Regions from separate parts of the Hoeflea ulvae genome, predicted to be linked through region 1. Evidence: predicted binding sites of a transcription regulator. Region 1 holds the regulator's gene; each other region holds the start of a gene.
What was found. Region 1 encodes LexA, which represses DNA repair genes until DNA is damaged. Its sites were predicted from a motif close to TGTTCNNNNTGTGTTCNG; they were not measured.

Region 1 (6,935 bases):
CCGCTGTGCCATCCGCTGGCGCTGACCAAGGTCGGCGTCGAGATCGAGCCCGACGAGGCCCTGCCCGGCTTGCGGGTTTCGGCGCTGGCCAAGCTCACCGGCAAGACCGGCGTGGAGATGGAAGCGCTGACTGCGGTGTCGGTGACCTGCCTGACGATTTACGACATGGCCAAGGCGGTGGACCGGGGCATGGAGATCGGCGGTATCCGGGTGCTGGCCAAGTCCGGCGGCAAATCCGGCGACTGGGTTGTGCAGGCGAAGGGATGATCCGATGGCATTGATGCCGGTTGACGAAGCGCTCAGGCGGATCCTGGAGGATGCGGCGGCGCCCCAAGAGCCGGAAATGCTGCCGCTGGCACGGACATCCGGCCGGGTGCTGGCCCGGGATATCAAGGCGCTGCGCACCCACCCTCCCTTTGCGGCCTCGGCCATGGACGGCTATGCGGTGCGCGCCGGAGAAGCCAGTGCCGGCGCCATACTGACACTTCAGGGCGAATCTGCCGCCGGACACGGCCATGACGGTGCTTTGGCGCCGAAATCGGCGATCCGGATCTTCACCGGCGCGCCGGTGCCCGAAGGCGCAGATGCCATCGTCATTCAGGAAAATACCGACAAACTCGATGATGGTTCCGTCCGGATCAACGAAGCCCCGGTGCCCGGCCGCTATATCCGCGATGCGGGCATTGATTTTGAGACCGGCAAGGTCGGGCTCGAGGCCGGACGGCTGCTCGATGCCGGCGCCATCACCTTCGCCGCCGCGATGAACCACGCGACGCTGCCGGTGGTGCGAAAGCCCCGGGTCGCGATTCTCGCCACCGGCGACGAGTTGCGGCTGCCTGGCGAAGAACTCGGACCGGGTCAGATCATCGCCTCCAACACCTTCGGCGTGGCCGCGCTGGCGCGCGAAGCCGGCGCCGAGATCATCGATCTGGGCATTGCCGCCGACCGGATGGAGGCTCTTGATTCGGCGATTGATTCGGCTCTGGCGCAGGGCGCGGACGTGCTGGTGACCATCGGCGGGGCTTCCGTGGGCGATCATGACCTGGTGCAAAAGGCGCTCACAGGCCGTGGAATGGCGCTGGATTTCTGGCGAATCGCCATGCGTCCTGGCAAGCCGCTGATGTCGGGACGGCTGGGCGGAATGCGGGTGCTGGGACTGCCGGGAAATCCGGCCTCGAGTCTCGTCTGCGCGCATCTGTTTCTCGAGCCACTGGTGACCCGGCTGGGCGGACGTCCGGACCCCGACAGGATGAAAAAAGCCATATTGACCAAGGACATGCCGGAAAACGACCTGCGTCAGGACTATATCCGCGCCGACCTTGCCACCGGCCCCGACGGCACGCTGAGCGCGACCCCCTTTGACCGCCAGGATTCGTCGCTGATGAAGGTCTTTGCCGACGCCCGCTGCCTGATCGTCAGGCCACCTTTCGCTTTACCAGCAAAACCCGGATCTACTTGCAGCGTGCTCGTTTTGCGCCCCTGATGTTCTTTCATTGTTTCTTTACCCCTTGCGGAACACAGATGGAGCATGTTAGCTGAGTTCTGGTTTTGTTTCATTCCGACCATCGGGCCGGCCACCGGGGTAAATCGACAATGTTGACGCGCAAACAGCACGAACTTCTTCTCTTCATTCACGAACGCATGAAAGAAAGCGGCATCCCGCCCTCTTTCGACGAGATGAAGGATGCGCTCAACCTGGCGTCCAAATCCGGCATCCACCGGCTGATCACGGCGCTGGAAGAACGCGGCTTCATCCGCCGCCTGCCAAACCGGGCCCGCGCCCTCGAGGTGATCAAGCTGCCTGACAGCTACCAGGCCAATCTGCAGCCGCGGCGCGGCTTCTCGCCCAGCGTCATCGAGGGCAGCCTCGGCAAGACACCGGAACCGGTCCGGCGGGCCACGGCCGCCAATGACGAGGCCTCGCAGGTGGCCGAAGTGCCGATGATGGGCCGCATCGCCGCCGGTGTGCCGATCTCGGCGATCCAGAACATCACCCACACCATCACCGTGCCGGTGGAGATGATCGGGCCCGGTGATCACTACGCGCTCGAGGTCAAGGGCGATTCGATGATCGATGCCGGGATCTTCGATGGCGACACCGTTGTGATCCGCAATGTCTCGAGCGCCAGCCCCGGCGACATCGTCGTCGCACTGGTCGATGACGAGGAAGCCACGCTGAAGCGGTTCCGCCGCAAGGGCGCCTCGATCGCGCTGGAGGCCGCCAACCCGGCCTATGAGACCCGCATTTTCGGACCCGACCGGATCAAGGTGCAGGGCAAGCTTGTCGGCCTGATCCGCCGCTACCACTGACTAGGTCCTTGTGACCGATGGGGAGACCGTCCGGGCCGGGCGGCCTGCTCAACCGGGCAGATCATAGCTTCGGCTGCGCCAGTCGTAATAACGCTGCACCGTCCAGGGCCGGACGACGCCTTCCGGGGCCGATCTGATCCGCAAGTCCGGCCGCTGCGATCCCGGGGCGCCCCCTGCCTGCCGGACATGGCTGCCGCCTGACTGATCTGCCAGTTTCTCAACAGGCTGGTCCGCAAGGGCGGCTGCGGGCTTGTTTGCCAGGGTGACCGTCATGGCGCCGCTGCGGCGCAGGCTGCGCGCGGTGACAAGTGTCGCGCCGGACCAACAACTCTGCATGTAGACCGGGATCGCCACCACCACGAGGTCGGCCCGGTCGCAGGCAGCCCCGATCAGCGGCGCCTTATCAACCGCAATCACCCGGACCCGATGATGAATGGCGGCGCAGATACCGCGCCCGGCGCAGTGAAACCGCGACGGCGCTTCCGCCGCAGCGCGCAGCAAGAGATCGAGGCTTTCGGGCTGGCCGGCATTGGCCGCTGCGGCCTGTGCATGGGAGACCGGCGGCCGATGCGGCGGCGCCCGCAGCGCAGCCTGCCACTGCCGGAACACGAAGGCCGAGGGACGCGCGGCATTGCTGGCAAGCCCGTCAGACCCTGCCAGGGCCACCAGCTTGCCGTCTTCGCTGATCAGGACATCGGGCATCGGGCTTGCCAGCGGCGGAAGTGCAAATGCGGCGCCCAGACCAATCAGCACCGCGCCCGTCAGCCGCAGCCAGCTTCTCAGATACACGAGAACGACAAGCCCGGCGCCTGCCGTGGCGGTGGCCGCGAGCGGGATCTGGCCGACGCTGAGATTGCCGCCGAGACCGTCGACATGATGGGCAACGGCGATAACGGCTTCGAGCCCCTGCCCCATCACCTGCAGCGGCACGGCATCAAGGCCGAGAGGCATCAGCAGCATGGCAGCCAGTCCGGCAGGCATCACCACCAGCGTCACCAGCGGCATCGCCAGCAGATTGGCGAGCAGCCCGTGACCGGCGACGCGGTGAAAATGATGCGCGGAAAACAGCCCGGTGGCCAGTCCCGCAACCAGCGAGGTAATGGCCAGGCCGAGCATCAGCTTGGCCAACACGACGAGCCAGCGGACCGGCCAGGCGCCCCCCACAGGCCGGGCGTGGCGGCCGCTGAGTCGCGGCTGCGTGCGGCCAGAGCGGCATAGGCCGAAATCAGCGCGGCGGTGGCGGCAAAGGACATCTGGAAGCCCGGACCGACCACGGCCGACGGGGTGATGATGATGATAACGAGGGCGGCGAGCGCGACATTGCGCATGGTCAGCGCGCTGCGATCGGCAAGCACGGCCCCCAGCATGATGGCGAGCATCACCCAGGCGCGCTGGGTGGCCACGCTGCCGCCGGAAATCAGCAGATAGGCTGTGGCGACCATCAGCGCGCCGACGGCGGCAATCTTTCTGACCGGGAAGGCTTCGACCAGCGGCGGAAACAGCGCCAGCAACTTCCGCAGGCCGATATAGAGCGTGCCGGCGGCAAGCGCCATGTGCAGCCCGGAGATCGCCAGAATATGGGCGAGACCCGTGGCCCGGAGAGCGTCCTGCGTGGCCGTGGAGATGCCCCGCCGGTCCGAGACCGCGAGTGCGGCGGCGACCCCGCCCGGATCCCCCGGCAGCACGGTGCGGATCCGCGTCGATATCTGTTCGCGGATGCGCCTGAGGTGCAGCCTGAAGGGCTGAAGCAGCCCGGTCCGGCGCAGCGACGGCGCGGAAGCCTCGGGCGCGCTGTAGAAGAAGCCATGGGCGCCGATGCCGTCGACAAAGGCCTTGAAGGCAAAATCGAAACCGCCAGGCAGCACCGGACCGGAGGGCGCGGACAGCCGCGCCCGGCCGGAGATCACCGCCCCCACCGGCACCGGCGGGTGCGGCGCACGCGCGACGAGCCGGACCCGCGCGGGCGGCCGGCGGATCTCCGGCCCGGCCGTCGACAAGAGATCGATGAGATACCAGACCCTGCCGGCCGGGCCGAATTCACGGGCTTCGACCTGTCCGGTGATCTGCGTGATCACGTCCGAATCAAGCAGGATGGCGCCGCGCTGCTGCTCGAAGCCTGCGGCACAGGCACCGGCGCACAGGGCTGCGGCCAGTGCCGCGGCGCGCGAAGCGCCAAGATGAGCCTCGCGGGTGAGCATTGCTATGAACGCTGCAACCAGCAATCCCAATCCCGGCAGGAGCAGGCCCGGATCGCGGGACGCGCTGTAAAACAGCCCGGCGCCGGCGCCCATGGCCACCGGCAGGAACAGAAAACCCAGACCGCATTCGCGCTCGCGGCCGACAGCCTGCGACATGGCGGTGTGCAAGCGCTGCGGCAGCGCCCTGCCCTTGCCGGTTTGCGGGTCTGTCACACGGCGGGAATCCGGACGGGGAACCTGCGCAGGGACGACATCAGACCGTGCCGGCGCGAGGTCGAATCGACCCTCCGCCGCGGCCATTTGCGGTTTCATCGCCATGCGTGTTGCCTGCTTCATGCACGCCTCGCCTGAAGACTGGCAGACTACACCCGGAATTTGGGGCAACACCACCCTGAATGGCAGCGATGAGCGCGCACGCCTTGTCGCTGCAATGCGGAATGTAACCAATTTCCGGAGTAATTTTCGCGCATTTCCAACATGTTATCGTTACCCGCGAAAAGCCGAGCCCGGGCATCATATTTCAATTCCGTGATGTGGAAATTAGCCATCCGCATAGCTTGGCAGGGTGCGGGAAATCATATAGCTAACCCATGACGGTCATCCAAGGTGGCGGCTAAAGGCCGTGCACCTGCATTTGTGGAAGGACATGCCATGGCAGACAGACAAGCAAAAATCATTATGGACGGCAACGAGGTTGACCTACCGATCAAGACCGGAACAATCGGTCCCGACGTTGTCGACATCGCCTCACTTTACAAGACGACCGGGGCGTTCACCTATGATCCTGGCTTCACCTCCACCGCATCCTGCGAATCCAAGATCACCTATATCGACGGCGATGAAGGCGTTCTGCTGCACCGCGGCTATCCGATCGACCAGCTGGCCGAACATGGCGACTTTCTCGAGGTCTGCTACCTGCTGCTTTATGGCGAACTGCCGACAGCAACACAGAAGGTGGATTTCGACTACCGGGTAACCCGCCACACGATGGTGCATGAGCAGATGAGCCGGTTCTTCACCGGATTCCGTCGCGACGCCCACCCGATGGCGGTGATGTGCGGCTGCGTCGGCGCGCTGTCGGCGTTCTACCACGATTCAACCGACATCACCGATCCGCATCAGCGGATGGTGGCATCGATGCGGATGATCGCCAAGATGCCGACGATTGCGGCGATGGCCTATAAATACCACATCGGCCAGCCCTTCGTGTACCCGACCAACAATCTCGATTATGCCTCGAACTTCCTGCGCATGTGCTTTGCCGTGCCGTGCGAAGATTACGAGGTCAATCCGGTGTTGGCGCGGGCCATGGACCGCATCTTCATTCTGCATGCCGATCACGAGCAGAACGCCTCGACCTCGACCGTGCGTCTTGCCGGTTCCTCGGGCGCCAATCCGTTCGCCTGCATCGCAGCCGGCATTGCCTGCCTGTGGGGCCCTGCCCATGGCGGCGCCAATGAAGCCGCGCTCAACATGCTGGCGGAAATCGGATCGGTCGACAAGATTCCGGAATTTGTCGAACGCGCCAAGGACAAGAACGATCCGTTCCGTCTGATGGGCTTCGGCCACCGGGTCTACAAGAACTACGATCCGCGCGCCAAGATCATGCAGAAGACCTGTCATGAAGTGCTGGGCGAGCTCGGCATCAAGGACGATCCGCTGCTGGAAGTGGCCATGGAGCTCGAGCGCATCGCGCTGACCGATCCCTACTTCATCGAAAAGAAGCTCTATCCGAATATCGACTTCTATTCGGGCATCACGCTGAAGGCGCTGGGCTTCCCGACCACCATGTTCACCGTGCTGTTCGCTCTTGCCCGCACCGTCGGCTGGATCGCCCAGTGGAGCGAAATGATCGAGGATCCGGGCCAGCGCATCGGCCGTCCGCGCCAGCTCTATATCGGCGAGGCCTCGCGCGATTACGTGCCGGTGTCCAAACGCTGAAGCCTGCGGGTATCAAACTGAAAAAGGCGCCTTCGGGCGCTTTTTTTGTGTCTGCCGTGTCGTGGCTCTCAAAAACGGCCTTGCGGCATCACTTGCAGCTGTTGCTGGTGCCGTTGAGTGCATTGCCGATTTCACAGGGATAGGCCGCAGGATAAGATGCCTCGCATGACTGCAGAAGACCGTTATAGTCCCATAGCGACAGCCCGGCGACATCCGGATAGGCCGTGACAATCTCTCTGGCGATGCCGGCGCATTGCGCGAAAACCTCACCCGCCTGGTCGTCATTTTCGCAATTATATGGCGATGCGGGCTGCTGGTTGGGGGGCAACTGGGTGAGCCCGATGCCAAGACCGGGATTCATCTGCTCAACCGGAATTGACAGATCTGCGGCACCAGACGCCGCGCCCGGACAGGGGAATGCCTGCATGTCGGCAGCCATCTGCCCCACGATGTCAGTGGAAAACCCGCCGGAGTAATATTGCCGGT
Region 2 (6,935 bases), 1.9 Mb from region 1:
CGCTGCACCGCCGAGGCGGACACGATCTGCGAGGCGCTGTTCAACCTGACCGATTGCTGGCTGGACCGGACGCTGTTTGATTCCGAACTGGATCTGGCCATCCGCAACTGGGCCCGCATCGACCCGGAGCTGCAAAAACGCCTCAACGCCGCCGACAGGCTGCGGATCAAGGCGGTCACGGAGATGTTCTTGCGCTTTGGCTATTCCCTGGAACAGGCGGAAGTGCGCGGCATGACCGTCATCTACACGCAGATCGGCTATATCTCGATGCAGGTGGAGGAAAACCGGGAGGAGCGGCTCCGGCGCGTGCAGCATTATGTCGAGCTGTTCGCCAGCGTGTCGCCGCAACCCGACGACATCGCCAGGTTCACCCGCCGCCACGGAATCGGCTGATTTTGCGGCGCGCGGCCCTCTGCCCACAGCCTGCGATTTCCAATTCCCTCCCCTCCCCCGTTGCAATCCCCCCACTGACACCCTATGTGGAACGATCAGATTGGCGGAGACTGCAGACCCATGAGCGGAATCAAGAATGTCGCGGTCCAGATGGACCATGTGAGCTCGATCACCATTGCCGGCGATTCCACCTTCGCCATGTCGCTGGAGGCGCAAAACCGCGGCTACAAGCTGTTTCATTACACGCCGGACCAGCTGTCGATGCGCAATGGCGAGATCGAGGCGGTTGCCGAGCCGATGATCCTGCGCGATGTCGAGGGCGACCATTTCGAGCTCGGGCCGCAAGAGAAGATCAATCTGGCCGACATGGATGTTGTGCTCTTGAGGCAGGATCCGCCTTTCGACATGGCCTATATCACCTCGACGCATCTGCTCGAGCGGGTTCACCCGAAGACGCTGGTGGTCAATGACCCGGCCTGGGTGCGCAATTCGCCGGAAAAGATCTTTGTCACCGAATTTGCCGACCTGATGCCCAAGACGCTGATTTCCCGCGACCCGGCGACGATCAACGCGTTCCGCGCCGAGGTCGGCGACATGATCCTCAAGCCGCTTTACGGCAATGGCGGCGCCGGGGTGTTCCACATCAAGCCCGACGACCGCAACCTTGCCTCGCTTCTGGAAATGTTTGCCCAGATGTACCGCGAACCCTTCATCGCGCAGGAATATCTGCCCTCGGTGCGGGCCGGCGACAAGCGCATCATCCTGATCGACGGCGAGCCCGTCGGCGCCATCAACCGGGTGCCGGCGGAGAGCGATGCGCGGTCGAACATGCATGCCGGCGGCCGCGCCGAACACAGCGAACTGACGCCGCGCGAGCAGGAAATCTGCGCCCGCATCGGACCATCTTTGAAAGAGCGCGGCTTCATTTTGGTCGGCATCGACATCATCGGCGACCTGATGACCGAGATCAATGTCACCTCACCCACCGGCTTGCGCGAGATCCAGAATTTCGGCGGCCCGGATGTGGCGGCGCTGTTCTGGGATGCGGTTGAATCCAAGCGCTGACAGCTCTGCGCCCTGCCCCTCCTGGTCAAATATTGAACAAAGCCCGGCCAAAGGCGTTGAACCCCTGACTTTAGACGCAAGGGGTGACGATGCGGCGTGTGGCGGCAACAGCAATTCTGGTTTTGTTGGGGTGGTGTGCCGGTTTTGCCGGCGCAGCGCAGGCCCAGCAAAACGGGACCGCGGATGCCTATTTCGAAACCGGGCCCCTCAATCCCGGTCTCGTCGACACCGTCCGCATCGACCGGGATACTCCGCAGGCAACTGTCGAGAGCTTTCTTCATCACAGCCGGGCCGGGAACTACGCGGCAGCGGCGCACCTGCTTGATCTCGGCGCAATCGAACCGGAAAGGCAGTCCAGCGTCGGCGCCGAGCGGGCGCGTCAGCTCGAGCAGATTCTCAACCGCAAGGTCTGGCTGAAATGGGAAGACATACCTGACAGGCGCGACGGGCTGGATGTCACGGCAAGCCCCAAGGAGCTGCTGGCGGGTGAGCCGCGACGATCGATCCGGCTGGCACTGATCGATCTTGATGACCGTCCGGTTCCGATCCGGCTGGAACGCGTCAAACCGGCGGGTGGCGATCCCGTCTGGGTGTTTGCAGCGCAGACGGTCGACAATCTGCCGGCGCTGGACAGGCTCTATGGCGAGAGCTGGCTCGAACGCTCATTGCCGGACTGGGCGCGCCAGCAGGTCACCGCCGGGCTGGCCGCCTGGCAAGTGATCGCCATACCCGTATTGCTGATCAGCTCGCTTCTGGCGGGCTGGTGTGTCTACCGCCTGCTGCGCGACGCCGGACAGCGGCTGGCACCGCGCTTTTCCGGCCGCCTGCTCGGACGGCTCGCGCTGTCGCTGGCGGTGCTGACCGGTGCAATCGTGGCCTATCTTGTGCAACGGCATTTGTTCGTGTTCTCGGCCACCATAGACACCTTTCTCGGGCCGCTGATGCTGCTGGTCCTTTTGGGCGGCGGACTGACCGTGTTCGTCCAGACCATCGACATGATCCTCGAACGCACCCTGATCCGGGACATTGCCGAGCTGGAGAAACCCGAAAACCGCGAGATGCGGGCGTTTCAGACCAATCTCTCCGCCTTTCGCCGCATCGGCATCGTGCTGGCGGTGGTGTTTGCCGCCGGCCTGCTGATGACCCAGATCAACCTTTTCGCCACCACCGGCGTGGCGCTGATCGGCTCGGCCGGGGTGGTGACGCTGATCCTGGCCTATGCGGCGCGTTCGGCGCTGAGCAACATCATGGCCAGCCTGCAGATCGCGATCTCGAAGACGGCGGCTGTCGGGGATTCGCTCTATTTCGAAAACCGCTGGTGCTATGTCGAGAAGATTAATTTCACCTATGTGCAGCTGAAGACCTGGGACAAGCGCCGCCTCATCGTGCCGGTGACCTATTTCGTGTCCGAACCGTTTGAAAACTGGACCAAGCGCGACCCGACAATGACCAAGGTTGTCCGGCTGCGGCTGCATCACAGCGCCGATGTCGATGCCTTGCGGGCCCGCTTCCAGCAGTTTGTGGAAAGCGATGACAAGGTCATCGACAAGGACGGTGCGCGGGTGCTCGTGGTCGACCATGATGCGACCGGCATGGTTGTGGGCTTTTACGCCACGGCAGAGGAACCGCTGACCGCCTGGACCATGGAATGCGAGTTGCGCGAAGCCATGCTCAAGGCGGCGAGAGAGCTCGAACTGGAACGCAGCGAGGGCATGCAGTATCTGCCGGCCGAGCGCGAAAGCAGGATCTCCGATTTCACCACGCGGACAAACGAGGACCAGGACAGCGACCGGCCCGGCGTGGAAGGGCCCTGAACTGGTTCCAGTCCCGGCCTCCTGGCGCAAATCCGCAACACACAGGTTCTCCTCGCACAACCGGGCACAACCGGAAACGCGCTATTGGTGTATTTTGTTTCCTTCTTGTTCTTGTTTTATTCCAGATATCGTGTTTCAATTCAACCTTGATCGCGCATGACGGGCATTGCCGGGATCCGCCTTGCGCAGCACACAGGGGCAGGAGCATGGTTGCACGGGTCAGCACGGTTTCATTCCAGGGCATCGAGGCGGTGCCGGTCGACGTCCAGGTGATGGTGGCGCCGGGCAAGGTCAACATGCACATCGTCGGATTGCCGGACAAGGCGGTGGCCGAAAGCCGCGAGCGGGTGCAGGCCGCCCTTCATGCTTCCGGCCTGGCGCTGCCGGCCAAGAAAGTCACCGTCAATCTGGCACCGGCCGATCTGCCCAAGGAAGGCTCGCATTTCGACCTGCCGATCGCGCTGGGACTCATGGCGGCGCTGGGAGCTATCCCCGGCGATGCGCTGGACGGTTACGTGGTGTTGGGCGAACTCTCGCTCGACGGCACCATCGCCAGCGTTTCCGGCGCCCTGCCCGCCGCGATCGGCGCCAATGCGCTTGGCAAGGGCCTGATCTGCCCGTCGGGCAGCGGACCGGAGGCGGCCTGGGCCGGGGCCGATATCGACATTCTGGCGCCGCGCTCGCTGATCGCGATGGCCAATCATTTTCGCGGCACGCAGGTGCTGTCGCGCCCGGTGCCGGCGATGCGGGCGGCCCCCGCCGACATGCCGGACCTGTCCGATATCAAGGGCCAGGAAACCGCCAAGCGGGCGCTCGAGGTGGCTGCGGCGGGCGGGCATAATCTGCTGATGGTCGGACCTCCCGGATCGGGCAAATCGATGCTGGCAGCCCGGCTGCCATCGATCCTGCCGCCGCTGTCGCCGCCCGAACTTCTCGAGGTCTCGATGATCCACTCCATCGCCGGGCAACTGGCCGGCGGCAAATTGTCGGACCGACGGCCGTTTCGCGCGCCGCATCATTCGGCCTCGATGGCGGCGATGGTCGGCGGCGGCCTGCGGGCCCGGCCGGGCGAGGTGTCGCTGGCGCATAACGGCATCCTGTTTCTCGACGAGTTTCCCGAGTTCACCCCGCAGGTGCTGGATTCGCTGAGGCAACCGCTGGAAAATGGCGAGAGCGTCATTGCCCGGGCCAATCATCGCGTCAGCTATCCCGCCAATATCCAGCTGATCGCGGCGATGAACCCCTGCCGTTGCGGCATGGCTGGCGAGCCGGGGCATTCCTGCGCCCGTGGACCGCGCTGCCAGACGGATTATCAGGGCCGCATCTCGGGCCCGCTGATGGACCGGATCGACATCCGCATCGATGTGCCTGCGGTGACCGCCCAGGATCTGATCAGGCCGCAACCGGCGGAACAAAGCGCCGATGTGGCGGCCCGGGTTGCGGCGGCCCGGACAATGCAGCAGGCCCGCTACCGCGAGCTTGGCCGGCCCGATATCCGCACCAATTCGCAATGCTCGACATCGATGGTCGAACAGGTGGCCCGGCCTGATGCCGGCGGACAGGCGCTGCTGAGCGATGCGGCCGAAAAGATGCGGTTTTCGGCCCGCGCCTATCACCGCATTCTCAAGGTGGCGCGGACACTCGCCGATCTCGACGGCATCGAGACCGTCGGCCGGATCCACCTCGCCGAGGCGATCTCCTACCGGATCGCGGCGGAACGGGTAACGCAGGCGGCTTAAGCCGCGTCACACGCGCGGAGCGCTCCGGGTGAGCCCGCCGGTTCGGCGAAACGGCGAGCCCTCGGACTGAAGCGCAATTGCGCCTCAGCCAAGACCGTCAAACAGCGCCGTCGACAGATAGCGTTCAGCAAAGGACGGGATGATGACCACGATCTGCTTGCCGGCATTTTCCGGGCGCTGACCGATCTTGACGGCGGCAGCGAGAGCCGCACCCGAGGAAATGCCAACCGGCAGGCCTTCCAGCTTGGCCACCCGGCGGGCCATCTCAAAGGCTTCGTCATTGGTCACCTTTGCAACCTCGTCATAGATGGCGGTGTCGAGAATAGCCGGCGCGAAACCGGCGCCGATGCCCTGGATCTTGTGCGGTCCGGGATTGCCGCCCGACAGCACCGGGGAATCGGCCGGTTCGACGGCGACGATCTGCACGCCGGGTTTCCTGGCCTTCAGCACCTGGCCGACGCCGGTGATGGTACCCCCGGTGCCGATGCCGGAGACCAGAATATCGATGCCGCCCTTGGTGTCGTTCCAGATTTCCTCTGCGGTGGTCTTGCGGTGGATCTCCGGATTGGCAGCGTTTTCGAACTGCTGCGGCATTACCGAGTCAGCGATCTCGCCGAGTAATTCCTCGGCCCCGGCGATGGCGCCCTTCATGCCCTTGGGGCCTTCGGTCAGCACCAGCTCGGCGCCGAGCAGGGCCAGCATCTTGCGGCGCTCGATCGACATGGTTTCAGGCATGGTCAGGATCAGCCGGTAGCCCTTGGCGGCAGCGGCAAAGGCCAGCGCGATGCCGGTGTTGCCCGATGTCGGCTCGATCAATGTGGTCTTGCCCGGCGCGATCCGGCCTTCGGCTTCGAGCGCCTCGATCATGGCAACGCCGATGCGGTCCTTGACAGAGGCGAGCGGATTGAAGAATTCGAGCTTGGCCAGAAGCTCGGCCTTGACGCCATCGGCAGCCGCCAGCTTGGAGAGCCGGACGATCGGCGTGTTGCCGACAGTGTCGATGATCGAATCGTAAATGCGGCCGCGACCGGGCGTTTCAGCTGAATGTTCGGACATCACAGAACTCCTTGTTGGTTGCCGTGACTGTAGACGCCGCACGACAGCCGGGCCAGTCATTGCGCTCAACGGCGATGACCACAGACGCAAAATAATACCCCTGCCCGATGCGGGTGTGGAAATTCTTTCTGGGAAAAACCAACACCAGGCTCAGCGGACGAGAAAACCACCCGCCAGCGCATCGTCATCCTCGACGATGAATTCGGCCTTGCCGAAATAGAACGCCCGGCCCGAGACCCGCGCGGTGATGGCTGCGTGCGGCCCGCAGGTGGTCAGCGAGGCGACCGCGCCCGAAAAGCGGCTGCCGATGATGCTTTCAAAGATCCGAGCCTGGCCGATGGCGATCTGGCCGCGGGCACGCATGGCGGCAAGTCGTGCGGTAACGCCGGAGCCGGTGGGCGAGCGGTCGACCTGGCGATCGGCAAAGACACAGATATTGCGGGTCGGCTGATCCGACCAGGCGTCGCGGCCATCGGTGAGGATGGTGCCATAGAGAAAGGCCAGATCATCGGCGTCGGGGTGGCTGAGTTGAATGGTTTTCTGAATTTCCCGGGTCAGCGCATCGGCAGCATCGACAAAGCCTGCCACCGGATCACGGCCGAATTTCAGCCCGAACTGGCGCGCGTCGGCCAGCGCATAGAACGCGCCGCCATAGGCGATGTCGAAACTGATCTTGCCCCAATGGCCCAGCGTCATAGCCTTGTCGCGGGCAAACAGGAATGACGGCACGCTCTCAAAACTGACCTCGGCAGCCTTGCCATCATGCATGGTGACTTCAGCGCGGACCAGGCCGCAGGGGCATTCGATATTGACGATTGTCACCTGTTCACCGGGCGGCACCAGGCCCTGATCCACCGCATAGCGGCCG
Region 3 (6,935 bases), 1.7 Mb from region 1:
GCAAATGGGCGCGGTGATGTAGTGCGGTTCATTCGGCTGGACTTGTGAAAACGGCGCCCGAAAGGCGCCGTTGACCGAACTCAAAATTGGGTGCGTCAGAGGTTTCCGGCGCTCATTTCACTGGCGATATGATCGGCTTGCCGGATTGCCAGTGCAACGATGGTCAGCGTCGGGTTTTCCGACGCACCGGTGGTAAACTGCGATCCGTCGGACACGAACAAATTGGCGATGTCATGGGTCTGACCCCATTTGTTGACAACGCCGTCACGCGGGTTCTCCGACATCCGGTTTGTCCCCAGATTGTGGGTCGACGGGTAGGGCGGGGTTGGAAAGGCCCGCGTTGCACCGACTGCGTCATAGATTGCCATGCCCTGCTTGTAGGCGTGTGCGCGCATCGCCCGGTCATTGGGATGATCATCGAAATGAACATTTGGCGCAGACAGACCGTGCTGGTCCTTCAGCTCATGGTTGAGCGTTATCCGGTTGGTTTCCTGCGGCATGTCTTCGCCGACAATCCACATGCCGGCCATGTTCTCGTAGGAATCGAGCGCCGTCGTGAACTCCCGTCCCCATCCGCCCGGATCGAGGAAAGCGGCCATGAACGGCAGGCCAAGGCTCAGGGTTTCGAGTTCATAGCCACCGACAAAGCCGCGTGACGGATCATGCCGTGCTTCGTCCTGGATGATCCCGGCCATGGTCGTGCCGCGCCACATCTTTACCGGCTTGTCGAACACCGCATAGACCGACCCGGTCATGTGGCGCATGTAGTTGCGGCCGACCTGTCCGGAGGAATTGGCAAGCCCGTCGGGATACATGGCGGAGGCGGAGTTGAGCAGCAGCCGCGGGCTTTCGATCGAATTGCCGGCAACGCAGACGATCCGCGCCTTTTGCAGATGCTGATTGCCGTCCTGGTCGGCATAGAGCACGCCGCTCACCTTGCCGCTGTCGTCATGCTCGATCTTCAGTACATGCGCGCGCTCGCGGACTTCCAGATTGCCTGTGGCTTCGCCGCGCGGGATGTCGGTATAGGCCGCCGACCATTTGGCGCCCCATTTGCAGCCCTGGAAGCAGAACCCGGTTTGCTGGCAGGCCATGCGGTCATCATAATCGGCAGAGTTGATCGCCATGCGGCCGGTGTGGACTTCCTTGTAGCCCAAGGCCTTGGCTCCGGCTTCGAACACCATGAAGTTGTTGTTGCCGGGCAGGCCAGTACGGTCACCGGTGCGGGTCACGCCGAGCTTGGTCTCGGCCTTTTCATACCAGGGTTCCATTTCCGCGAGATCAATCGGCCAGTCGAGCAGATTCGCGCCCTGAACATCGCCATAGGTTGTCCTGGCCTTGAACTCATGCGGCTGGAAGCGCAACGACGCACCGGCCCAGTGGGTCGTGGTCCCTCCGACCGCCTTGACGATCCAGGCCGGCAATCCGGAAAAATCCTTGGCGACGCGCCAGTCGCCGGAGGTCGAACGGGCGTCCAGCCATGCCAGTTGGCCAAAGCTTTCCCACTCGTCATTGATATAGTCATCCGGCAGATAGCGTCCGCCGGCTTCCAGAGCCACCACCTTGATGCCCTTCTGGGCCAATTCATTGGCCAGCACGCCGCCTCCGGCGCCGGTGCCGACAATCACGACGACCGAGTCGTCATTCAGTTCAAACTTCGCAACCATGTCCGACGCCTCCCTCAAAGCCAATTGATGTCGTTGAAGCCACGGTCGATGTAACCACCCTGGCTGTAGCTCTCGCCTTCGTACCCGAACAGCGGCCAGACCTCTTTCTGGTTGTAAAGACCTGTGACCAGACCGCCGCGGATGCGCTGGAAGAAGGCGCTGTCTTCCATGTTGCGAAGGATGTCGACACGGTCGCGTTCCCAGCCGGTGTCGAGATAGGAGGCGTGCCCCTTGCCGCGCGCCGCGGCATCGAGGGCTGCGATGCCGGCTTCGATGTCGGGTGCAACCTCGGCTGTGTCGTAGCCCTTGACCGCGATGGCATAGAATTCATCGGCGACATGGTCATGCGGATAGATATCGCGTGCCATCTGGATCAGCGTCGCCATCGATGATGGCTTGAGCGCCGTGGTTTCCATCGCCCAGGCGGCGTCAGGTCCGGCGATGAATCCCGGACCGATGAGGAATGCGGTGCCTGCCGCGATTGAACGTGAAAGCAATTGGCGGCGGCTCATGCCTTGCTGTCTGGCTTGGGTTGTCATGGTAATCCTCCCTTGATGTGTCTGTCTTACCGCGCTTGCCGAAACCTCCTCCCGGCAAGCTTGTTTCCCTGGCTAGATGTAACGTCCGGCGCGCTGTAGAACCTCGATCTGGTATCCATCCGGATCTGCGATAAAGAAGAAGCGGGCAATCACCTCACCACCGGGGGCGAAGTCGACAAGTTTGCGTGGGGTCAGGCCGAGCTTGGTCAGGCGCGCATGTTCGCTGTCGACATCAGCAACCGAGAATGCCAGATGCCCGTAGCCGTCGCCCAGGTCATAGGGCTCGCTCCGGTCCTTGTTGACAGTCAGCTCAAGCTCGAATCCGGTCTCGGCATTGCTGAGATAGACGAGGGTAAAGCTGTCGAAGTCGAGCCGGTCGGCGACGTCCAGGCCGAAAGCGGTCTTGTAGAAATCGACAGAGCGTGCTTCGTCCAGCACGCGGATCATGGTGTGAATGGCCTTGGCCATGGTCGCTCCCGTATGGTTTCAAACTTGCACACAAGTCTGGAACCGGTCGAGGCGCTGCGGGTAGTAGTTGTATACTACGGGTGTTTTTTCATTCGGCAGCAATCAGATGATCGCTGTCTGCACCGTTGTTCTCGAGGTAAACCAGACAGCAGCAGCGCAGCAGCGACGCAAAGTTCTTCGGTTCGCCATGCAGCTCCAGCACCTCGGAATGCAGCTTCGACATGAACACCGGGGTCGTCATGCCCTGGGACTCTGCAAGTTCGTCCATGATGCCCCAGAACGTCCGTTCAAGGCGAATCGATGTGCTTTGGCCATTCAATCGGAGTCGGCGAGTGACCTGCTCGTAACGTGTCGGGTCCTGGCCTGCGAACATCTTGCACATGGTTTGCTCCTCCTTCGTGGTTCGATCACTCAAACATGTCTCCCCGGTCGTCAATTGTGCAGCACTGGAAGCATATTTGCCAAGTGCTGTTGGCCGAAAGTGATAAGCCGGGACTGCGAAATCTGCGGATTGACTCTCGCCGCGACTCTGGCGTTAAATGGAACATAACAGGAACAATATGGATTGATCATGAGTCTCTCGAGGCTGCAGACCGCGACGGATATTCTCAAGGCGCGCACCCGGGCTTATGAGGCCGAGGCGCATCGGGGCATGGGGCTGGGGGACGCTGCGGTGTCGCCGCCCTTGGCGCTTGGCGCCAGCGTTGTCGACCTCTGTCTTGACGGCGGACTTGCCTGCGGCGGCTTGCATGAGGTGCGGGTCGGGCTGGCGCGTGACATTGCCGCCGGATCGGGATTTGCGCTCGGACTGGCCGCGCGCGCCATCCATGCTGGCAGGGAGGGGGCGGGCCGCGGCAGGCAGGGCATTGTCTGGGTCACAGATCCCGCCACACGTGTCGATGGCGGCGGGCTTTTCCCCGCCGGACTTGCCCAGTACGGGCTGGATCCGTCCCGTGTGACATGTGTCGAACCGGGTGATCTGCAGGGCGCCATGTGGGCGGCGGATGAGGCGGCGGGCTGCGCCGGGCTGGCGGCGCTGGTGTTCCAGATCAAGGGCAATCCGGCGCGATTCGACATCACCGCAACACGGCGTCTGATGCTGCGGGCGCGGCAGAGCGGTGTGCTCGCCCTGGTCTTGCGGCAGAGCGGCGAGGAGGAGGCCAGCGCTGCGGTGACGCGCTGGTGTGTGAACACTGAAATGTCCGGGGCGGACGAGACCTTTGAACGCGGCGTCGGGGCAATGCGGCTGTCCCTGACGCTTGAACGCAACCGCGCCGGACGGACCGGCCAATGGCTTTTAGCCTGGAACCCCAAAGCAAGAAGTTTCGACCATGCCGCTCCCCACACAACAGACCAGCGCATTTCCGGCGCCACCCCGCCAGCGCATTCTCTCGATCGCATTCCCGCATCTGCCGACCGACGCGATTCTGCGGGCAAGATGGGGCAGGTCCTGGATCACAGACAGGATTTTGGACGCGCATCCTGAAACGCCGCCTGTCGTTGTCACCGACACGCTCAAGAACGCCATTCGCATAGTAGCGTTCGACCAGCGCGCCCATGCCCGGGGCGTGCGGCTCAACCAGACGCTCAGCGATGCCCGCGCACTGGTGCCCGATCTCGATTGCCATCCGGCCAATGTGGAGGCGAACCGGGCGCTGCTTTTGACCATCGCCGGCTGGTGCGAGCGTTACACCCCGCTGGTTGCGCTGGGCTCGGCCCCGGAGATCGCCCGCGATCACGGACTGTTCATGGACATCACCGGCTGCGCCCACCTGCTTGGCGGCGAGACGGCGCTGATGGCTGACCTGGAAGCCCGGCTGCGCGCCCAGGGCCTGTCCGTCCGGCTCTGTCTGGCCGACACGCCCGGCGCCGCCTGGGCCATGGCGCGCTATGGCCAGACCCGGATCATTGCCGAGGGTGGCCATGGCGCGGCGCTTCTGCCCCTGAGTCTGAGCGCCCTGCGTCTGCCTGCCGCCATGGTTGCCTCGCTCGACCGGGTCGGGCTCAAGACCATCGGCTGCATCGCCAACCTGCCGCGAGCGCCGCTGGCGGCCCGCTTCGGCGCGCGCCTGTTGCAGCGGCTTGATCAGGCGCTGGGCCGCGAGGCCGAGGCGATTTCGCCGATCCTGCCGGTGGCGGAGCTGTCCACCGAGCGGCGCTACGCCGAGCCGGTGACACATCAGGACGAGATCAGCCATGCCATTGCCGGACTGGCCGCAGGCATCCTCGAGCCGCTGGAGCGCCGTGGCCTGGGCCTGCGCCATTGCCGGCTCAGGCTGTTCCGGGTCGACGGCCAGGTCAGTCATCTCACCGTGCAGACGGCCCGGCCCTTGCGGGATGCGAAGATGATCGCCCGGCTGTTTGAGGAACGTATCGCCGGCCTGCATGACGATCTCGATGCCGGCTTCGGCTTCGATCTGATCCGGCTTGATGTGGTTCATGCCGATCCGTTCGAGGCCGCGCAGGCGGACATGATGGCGGGGCAGGCCGCCGGACAGGGCCATGATGCGCTGGTCGACCGGCTCGGCGCCCGGCTTGGCCTCGAGCGGGTCCAGCGTTTCGTGCTCGCCGACACTCATATTCCCGAGCGCAGTTTTGGCCGCCAACCGGTTGCAAGCTTCGGTGCTCGCAAGCCAACCATGGGCGATATGGCGCTGGAGCTGGAAGCCTTCAGTGAGACCACCACTCGTCCGCTGATCCTGTTTGACCGGCCCGAACGGATGCAGACCATCGCCGAGGTGCCCGATGGCCCGCCGTTTCGCTTCCGCTGGCGCGGTGTCTCCTATGAGGTCGCCCGCTCCGAAGGCCCCGAGCGCATTGCCTGCGAATGGTGGCGCGATGGCCGCGGCGCCCGCACGCGCGATTATTTCCGCGTCGAGGACCGCCAGGGCTACCGCTTCTGGCTGTTCCGTCATGGCCTTTACGGACGCGAGACCGATGACCCGAGCTGGTACATGCACGGGCTGTTTGCATGACCTCGCCTCTATCGAAGCCAGCCTATGCCGAACTTGCCGCCGCCAGCAATTTTTCCTTCCTGCGCGGCGCCTCGCATGCCGAAGAACTGGTGGTGCAGGCCTCGAGGCTCGGCCTTGGCGGCATTGCGATAACCGACCGCAATTCACTGGCAGGCGTCGTCCGCGGACACATGGCGGCGAAAGAGGCAGGGCTGGCCTACGCGCCGGGTTGCCGGCTGGTGTTCCGGGACACCACGCCGGATATTCTGGTCTGGCCCGAGGACCGTGCGGCCTATGCCCATCTGTGCGAACTTTTGACCACCGGCAAGCGCCGCGCGCCGAAGGGCGAGTGCCACCTGACGCTGGAGGATCTGCTGGCCCATGGCCAAGGCCTGCTGATGGCCGTTGTCGCCCCTGCCGCGATGGCCGGGCTGCAGCTTCTCGATCCCGTGCTTGAGCGGTTGCGCGCGGCCTTTCCCGATCATCTTCATTTGGCCCTTTCGCGGAGCTATGGCAGCACGGACCAGCGCCGCATGGCGAGGCTTGCCCGGCTGGCGCAGGCCCATGATCTGCCGCTGGTGGCGATTGGCGACGTGCTCTATCACGCGCCCGAGCGCCGCCCGCTGCAGGATGTGCTGACCTGCATCCGCGAGGGCAAGACGCTGGCCACGATCGGCACAGGGCTTGCCGCCAATGCCGAACGCCATCTGCGCCCGCATGCCGAGATGCTGCGCCTGTTCAAGGGGTTTGAGGCAGCCGTTGCGCAAGCCGCGGTACTGTTTAACCGCATCCGCTTTTCGCTCGATGAATTGCGCTATCAATATCCCGACGCGCCGATGTTCGAGGAACTCGGGCCCGAACCGCTGCCCGCGCAGGAGGCGCTCGAAAAGCTCACCGTCCTCGGGTTGAAAAAGCGCTATCCCGCAGGCGCGCCGGACAAGGTTCTCAAGGCTATCGCCCACGAGACCCGGCTGATCAGGAAGCTTGATTACGCACCTTATTTCCTCACCGTCTATGACATTGTCCGCTTTGCCCGCTCGCAGGGCATCCTGTGCCAGGGGCGCGGCTCGGCCGCCAATTCCGCTGTCTGCTATTGCCTCGAGGTCACCGAGGTCGATCCCGGCAAGGTCGATCTCCTGTTCGAGCGCTTCATTTCCGAGGAACGCAACGAGCCGCCCGACATCGATGTCGATTTCGAGCATGAGCGGCGCGAGGAGGTCATCCAGTACATCTACGCCAAATACGGGCGCGAGCGGGCAGGGCTCGCCGCCACCGTGATCACCTATCGTGCCCGCTCGGCGATTCGC

Region 2: the regulator LexA is predicted to act here: its motif matches at 3,379-3,396, upstream of OEG82_RS03850 (YifB family Mg chelatase-like AAA ATPase).
Region 3: the regulator LexA is predicted to act here: its motif matches at 3,215-3,232, upstream of OEG82_RS04580 (ImuA family protein).

The regions. Positions count from the first base shown of each region.
Region 1 covers NZ_JAOVZQ010000001.1:2,638,849-2,645,783, reverse strand. Annotated here, with positions in the region: gene moaC (cyclic pyranopterin monophosphate synthase MoaC) at 1-267, shown strand, start outside; gene OEG82_RS12570 (molybdopterin molybdotransferase MoeA) at 272-1,483, shown strand; gene lexA (transcriptional repressor LexA) at 1,594-2,310, shown strand; gene OEG82_RS12560 (ComEC/Rec2 family competence protein) at 2,359-3,438, opposite strand; gene OEG82_RS12555 (ComEC/Rec2 family competence protein) at 3,426-4,721, opposite strand; gene gltA (citrate synthase) at 5,160-6,449, shown strand; gene OEG82_RS12545 (glycoside hydrolase family 18 protein) at 6,538-6,935, opposite strand, start outside.
Region 2 covers NZ_JAOVZQ010000001.1:783,764-790,698, reverse strand. Annotated here, with positions in the region: gene OEG82_RS03865 (TetR/AcrR family transcriptional regulator) at 1-393, shown strand, start outside; gene gshB (glutathione synthase) at 514-1,458, shown strand; gene OEG82_RS03855 (mechanosensitive ion channel family protein) at 1,557-3,272, shown strand; gene OEG82_RS03850 (YifB family Mg chelatase-like AAA ATPase) at 3,479-5,011, shown strand; gene cysK (cysteine synthase A) at 5,096-6,067, opposite strand; gene OEG82_RS03840 (proline racemase family protein) at 6,218-6,935, opposite strand, start outside.
Region 3 covers NZ_JAOVZQ010000001.1:957,803-964,737, forward strand. Annotated here, with positions in the region: gene OEG82_RS04555 (UxaA family hydrolase) at 1-22, shown strand, start outside; gene OEG82_RS04560 (GMC family oxidoreductase) at 96-1,667, opposite strand; gene OEG82_RS04565 (Twin-arginine translocation pathway signal) at 1,682-2,206, opposite strand; gene OEG82_RS04570 (VOC family protein) at 2,279-2,674, opposite strand; gene OEG82_RS04575 (ribbon-helix-helix domain-containing protein) at 2,763-3,056, opposite strand; gene OEG82_RS04580 (ImuA family protein) at 3,246-4,160, shown strand; gene OEG82_RS04585 (Y-family DNA polymerase) at 4,144-5,649, shown strand; gene OEG82_RS04590 (error-prone DNA polymerase) at 5,646-6,935, shown strand, end outside.